2 linked regions of the Jilunia laotingensis genome follow. The protein of the gene in region 2 interacts with the protein of the main gene of each other region in a pairwise test. Links are inferred from orthologs where the notes say so. Each region holds a gene or a part of one and is shown on either strand. Other genes may lie near its edges.

The links.
Region 1: the proteins of eno (region 2) and rpe interact in binary tests that used the Escherichia coli proteins (3 or more experiments, as listed by UniProt). The link is inferred for Jilunia laotingensis from one-to-one orthologs.

The regions. Positions count from the first base shown.
Region 1 is NZ_JACRTF010000001.1:2,316,751-2,319,918, reverse strand. Bases 246-3,078 are described here. They hold rpe (ribulose-phosphate 3-epimerase), read right to left. Parts: upstream 2,071-3,078; coding sequence 1,420-2,070; downstream 246-1,419. Other genes in these bases: H8744_RS08780 (RNA polymerase sigma factor), read right to left, coding at 2,395-2,988; H8744_RS08785 (hypothetical protein), read right to left, coding at 2,143-2,316; H8744_RS08795 (ComEC/Rec2 family competence protein), read right to left, coding at 246-1,408. In the rest of the region: more of H8744_RS08795, read right to left, coding at 1-245; fmt (methionyl-tRNA formyltransferase), read right to left, coding at 3,121-3,168. UniProt on the Escherichia coli protein: Catalyzes the reversible epimerization of D-ribulose 5-phosphate to D-xylulose 5-phosphate.
Region 2 is NZ_JACRTF010000001.1:61,271-64,604, reverse strand. What follows is about bases 140-3,138. They hold eno (phosphopyruvate hydratase), read right to left. Parts: upstream 2,283-3,138; coding sequence 996-2,282; downstream 140-995. Other genes in these bases: H8744_RS00285 (TrpB-like pyridoxal phosphate-dependent enzyme), read right to left, coding at 2,421-3,138; H8744_RS00300 (DUF4199 domain-containing protein), read right to left, coding at 140-417. Also shown: more of H8744_RS00300, read right to left, coding at 1-139; more of H8744_RS00285, read right to left, coding at 3,139-3,334. UniProt on the Escherichia coli protein: Catalyzes the reversible conversion of 2-phosphoglycerate (2-PG) into phosphoenolpyruvate (PEP). It is essential for the degradation of carbohydrates via glycolysis.

The sequences.
Region 1 (3,168 bases), 2.3 Mb from region 2 along the record:
TCATCGGGAATGGCATAAAAAGCAATAGAAGAACGGCCAAATACATGATGATCGAGACCAAGGGAACTACAAACAGATTGGTCAGCAAGAAATGAGTCGAAAAACGGGAAAAATAAAGAAGTACCAACGGAGAAGTACCTATTTGCGCTGCAATAGAGACGCTCATCACTCCCCAAACATACTTCCATCCCCGGCTTGAAAAAGGAATCAAACGAAACAAGCGGGGTTGCAACAACAGGATGACAGCTACCGCACAAAAAGAGAGCTGAAAACCGACATCGAACAACCAGCACGGATAAAATAACAGCATAAAGAATCCTGCCGCCAATAAGGTATTGAGTGAAAAAGGCTTCCTGCCAAACAAGCCGGCAATGGCAAACAAAGAAAACATAGTTACCGACCGTACAACAGACGCAGAGAATCCGGTGAAAACAGCAAAGCCCCAAAGTAGAAGGACAAGCAAAAACACCCGCAATAATGCAATGCCTTTATAACGCCCCGGCAACCGACGCAAGAAGAACCAGAACAAGGCATACAACAATCCGATATGAAGTCCGGATAAAGCCAGCACATGGCTGGCTCCCGATATGGAATAAGTCTCACGGATGTCCTCGCTCAGTTCCTCTTTATATCCTACTGTCAAGGCGGATAATACCGCAAGATCATCGCCAGTGAAACCTAATCTTCGATAAGCTTCCAAAACCGTCTCCCGACAACCGAGTACGTGTTCTTTGAAGGTATGCGTTCTGCTTTGTGCAAGGAGTTTCCAATCATGGTTGTATGCAAATCCAATTACACTCACTTGCTTCCGGGCGAGGAACCGGGCATAATCAAATTCATCTGGATTACCATTGTTTGTTGGCGGAGAAAGGGAGGCATACACCAATAGTTCATCCCCTGTAGTCAGCCGCTCACTCAGAGAATCCTTACCGATATGGAGCAATGCCTTCAAAGGCCGAAAGGATTGGCGGGTGACAGGGGCGGTTTGTCCTGTACTAAAAGCATCACCATTCGGCCCGCGAGAGGATGGACAAGAAGGAGGACGGATTGGCTCTATCCGTGCCTGACAAACAACGACTCGTTCTTTCTTCTTCGGCTTTTCCGTAATTACGGCCCGATAAGCGGCCTTTTCATTGGGCAAGCCGAATTCCGACTGCCGTAGCACTCCGTTCATCCTTACAACCCCTAACATGAAAAAGAAGGACATCAGGAACGCACCAAAAAGCCACCGGTAAGAGTACCGTTTCAAGAAATAGAGGACAATCAATAAGGCAAACAAAAAGAGAAGTAAACCGTAAAAAGAAAAGGCAGTCCACCCCGACTGCCCTTGATAAAAAGTTACATCTCCACAATAGACACCCAACGCCAACGGAAAGAAAAGGCGAAGAAAAGGGTATCGATGAAGCATTAAAGTAGTAATTAACGGCCTTTCAACCGACGGATCATCGCCTCGGGATCTTCAGCGGCAAAGATGGCATTTCCGGCCACCAATACATCCGCTCCGGCTGCTACCAACCGGGCACCTGTATCCGCATTTACCCCACCGTCTACCTCGATCAACGCTTTCGATCCGGTACGGTCGATCAATGCACGCAATTCGCGGACTTTCTCTACTGAATGTTCTATAAACTTCTGACCTCCAAAGCCCGGATTGACACTCATGATGAGTACCATATATACATCATTGATAATGTCCTGGAGTAGAGCCACCGGTGTGGCCGGATTGATCGTCACGGCAGGCTGCATACCCGCTTCCCGGATTTGCTGGATCACACGGTGCAGATGTGGGCATGCTTCATAATGCACATTCATCACATGTGCGCCCAGCGCTTTCACTTCAGGGATGAACTTCTCAGGTTGTACGATCATCAGATGTACATCTAACGGCTTTTTACTCAGCCGGGCGACATATTTCAGTACCGGAAATCCGAAAGAGATATTAGGCACAAACACCCCGTCCATTATGTCTATATGCACCCAATCGGCTTCACTACGGTTGATCATTTCGATGTCTTTGGCCAGATAAGCAAAGTCGGCTGAGAGGATAGATGGTGATATCATTGGTTTCATGAGCTTGACTGTTTTTTTAATTGGGATTATACAATGATACAAATGTAGGGGGAATAAACGGAAGTAGCAAATTTATCCAAGCATAATCCCCTGTAACCCTTGGGGTAGCTGCTGCTCTACATAGTAGCTACCGGCAAAGGAACGTAGGAAAGCTAAAGTCTGTTCGCTTACCCGAGGTATCTTACTCACCGGGGATTGCCTTTCTTTGGAACTTTGCTGATGAGAGGGAGTAGTCTTTTTCTTCATAGGCATATACACTAAAAAGTTTGTTTTCTTCTAAAACGAAGAAAGCAAACTTTTTAGTATATAGCAACTTAGTTAAATTTAATCAACGGTCAGTACGATACCATTCTTTTCGGCCATACGGCGGAGGTTGAGGATGGCATAGCGCATACGTCCCAAAGAGGTATTGATGCTTACACCGGTCTGTTCGGCTATCTCCTTGAAGCTCAAGTCCTGATAGAACCGCATATAAACAACTTCACGCTGTTCGTCGGGAAGGAAATCCATCAGACGGCGAACATCATCGAGTATCTGACGGTTCACGATCGCAGTTTCTATCGTGCCTTCCGCCAAACCGATATTATTAAGAATATTCACTTCCGTCTCGTCACAAGAAACCAGATTCTCCGATTTCTCCTGGCGGAAAGAGTCAATAATCAGATTGTGCGCAATACGCCTCAGCCATGCAGAAAATTTGCCATTCTCATTATACCGGCCCTGACGAATCGTAACAATTGCCTTCATAAAAGTCTCCTGAAAGATGTCTTCCGTCATCTCAGAATTGCGTACTATGAAATAGATATAGCTATATAGCTTATCTTTATACCGATTCAAAAGTACATTAAATGCCTGGTTCTCTCCCTGTGCGTAGAGAGAGACTAACGCTTCGTCAGCCTTATTATTCCATGTTTCCATTACGTGTGCGATTAGATATAAATTTGCGTAATGTGTTCTATAGGCACATAGGTTTAAGTTGTTTATACTGCCACAAAGAAAAGCAATCCCGGTGAAAAGTCCAAAAGAAATGAGAAATATTTCTAATGAAGATCACAAATTGTTTATAAACACCGTTCCCTCCGCCAAATGGTAGCCTCG
Region 2 (3,334 bases):
ACGTGCTGTATCGATTACGTTTCTTATGAATTCCTTTTCCTCATCTGTCCTCTGGAGTATTTTGGATGCTTCATCCACCAACTTTGAATATTCATTCAGTACAAAACCGTGATCAATAAATTGGAAGTATATGTAATGAGCAACTGCTACAAGCAGGGAGGCGAACATGTACATAAACAGGGTAAAAAGGCAGGCATGTGCAAAGCTGATTACTCCTCCGCATACTTTATTACGGTATGTCTTGGCATAGTGGTATCCTAAAAATGGTACACCAAGCGTCAGGCTCAAATAAAGAAAAGAGAGGAACGGGATAGTAAATCCAAGTGGAAATAAAATAAATTTGAATATCCAGTACGCTCCCATATATGTGCCGAAATGCATGGCATATTTTTGCAGGTAATTTCTGTTCTCTATCATATTTAAGTTCTAAAATAGCGCACAAAGGTACAAATAATATTGTTTGGTGACGGAGATCGGGCTGTTAAAGTTAATAAAGGTCATAAAGATGCGTGTAGGAAGTCATTTTGCCTTCGATAAATGCTTGTGATACAGTGAAATGATTTTTTATATCTGAAAAAATATAGCATAACTATTGCAGATTAAAGAAAAAGGCGTACCTTTGCAACCGCAAAACGGGTAAGTCCTATACGGCCAGCTCCCTTCGAATCCTCCAGGGCTTGATCGCAGCAAAGGTAGTTGGTTGTAGCGGCGCGATATAGTAAGCTTACCCACCCGCCTCTTTAGCTCAGTTGGCCAGAGCACGTGATTTGTAATCTCGGGGTCGTTGGTTCGAATCCGACAAGAGGCTCAAAATGATGGAAGCATCTTCGGCAATACCGGGGATGCTTTTTTATGTTTGGAGGATTGGCATTAATCAATAGCGGGCAATGATTTACATTTGATGGATCAATGTAATAAGCGAGTATATAAGAAATGGGCGCGATGTTTATAATTATATATAAACGCCACGCCCAATATCTGTTTATGCAAAGGATTTATTTCCGAGAAATCTTTTTATATCCATATACGGCACGATCACCCAATTCTTCCTCGATGCGTAACAATTGGTTGTATTTTGCCATACGATCCGAACGGCTCAGTGATCCGGTTTTAATTTGTCCACTGTTTGTTGCTACAGCAATATCTGCAATGGTAGCATCTTCTGTTTCACCGGAACGGTGGGAGGTTACAGTGGTATAACCATTGCGGTGTGCCATTTCTATGGCATTCAACGTTTCCGTCAGTGAACCTATCTGATTTACTTTGATAAGGATAGAATTTGCACATCCTTCTTCGATACCTTTTTCCAAGAAGTCGACATTGGTTACGAATAGGTCATCACCAACCAATTGGCAACGGTTGCCTATGCGTTCAGTAAGTTTCTTCCAACCTGCCCAGTCGTTTTCACTCATACCATCTTCGATAGAATCGATTGGATATTCGTTGATAAGCTTTTCTAAGTAATCAATCTGTTCATCTGCAGTGCGCTTCTTACCTTTGGCTCCTTCAAATTTGGTGTAATCGTAAATTCCGTCTTTATAGAATTCGGATGAAGCACAGTCCATAGCAATCATTACATCTTTTCCAGGAACATATCCGGCAGCTTTGATAGCAGCAATGATAGAATTCAGTGCATCTTCGGTTCCTTCCAGGTTGGGGGCAAAACCACCTTCATCACCTACAGCGGTGCTGAGACCTCGGTCTTTTAATACTTTTTTCAGCGCATGGAATACTTCGGCACCCATTCGTAGCCCTTCTTTAAATGATTTGGCACCGACGGGCCGAATCATGAATTCTTGGAAAGCTATCGGGGCATCACTATGAGAACCGCCATTGATAATATTCATCATCGGAACCGGTAATACATATGTATTTGTGCCACCGATATATCTGTAGAGAGGAATGTCAAGATAGTTAGCAGCTGCCTTTGCAACAGCGAGCGATACGCCTAATATGGCATTTGCACCCAGATTCGATTTTGTCTTCGTACCATCGAGAGCCAGCATGGCTTTGTCAATACCCATCTGGTCAAGAGAAGACATTCCTATCAAATGAGGAGCAATGATGTTATTAATATTTTCAACTGCTTTCAATACACCTTTACCGCCATAGCGATTTTTATCGCCATCGCGTAATTCCAATGCTTCATGTTCACCTGTTGATGCTCCCGATGGAACCGATGCACGCCCCATGATGCCTGATTCTAATACTACGTCTACTTCTACTGTGGGGTTACCTCTGGAGTCGAGGATTTCGCGTCCTGTAATTCTTTCTATTTTCATTGTTTCTCTTATTGTTTTTAGATATTTGCAAATATACTTACTTAGAAGGAGTAGAGGAATCACTATGAATAGGTATATGGTGAATCTCTCCCTACCGATAAGTCAGTAATTAAATAACATACAATAAGTGATGTTTGTTCAATTACCCACTTGTTTTCCTATTTCATCCAGATTCTTCTGAATATCTTCGTCGGTTAAAGAGTAATTGACCAGGTCTCCGGAAAGATATTTATCGTAGGAAGCCATATCTATCAACCCATGTCCGGACAGGTTGAATAATATAACTTTTTCTTCTCCGGTCTCTTTGCATTTTTCAGCTTCGCGAATAGTTGCAGCTATGGCGTGGCAAGATTCGGGAGCCGGAATAATTCCTTCTGCTTGGGCAAAAAGACAACCGGCATCGAATGATTCCAATTGCTTTATATCTACTGCTTCCATTAATCCGTCTTTTAGTAATTGTGATACAATCACACCGGCACCGTGATAGCGCAAGCCACCTGCATGGATATTTGCCGGAGCAAAATTATGTCCTAATGTGAACATGGGTAATAAAGGGGTATATCCGGCTTCATCACCAAAATCGTATTGGAATTTACCCCGCGTCAATTTAGGACAGGAAGCCGGTTCGGCAGCGATGAAACGAGTTTTTTTCCCCTCCAGTATATTGTGACGCATAAACGGAAATGTGATACCACCAAAATTGGAGCCTCCTCCGAAGCAAGCTATTACCATATCGGGGTACTCACCGGCCATTGCCATTTGCTTTTCTGCTTCCAGTCCGATTACTGTTTGATGCAAAGTAACATGGCTGAGTACGGAACCTAATGTATATTTACAGTCGGGAGTAGTTTGTGCCAGTTCAATGGCCTCTGAAATGGCTGTTCCGAGTGATCCCTGATGATTGGGGTGTGCTGTTAATATATCTTTGCCAGCACGGGTGGACATAGATGGGGATGGAGTTACTTGGGCTCCGAATGTTTGCATGATACTACGTCGGTAGGGTTTCTGTTCATAACTGATCTTTACTTGATACACGGCAGCTTCCAGCCCGA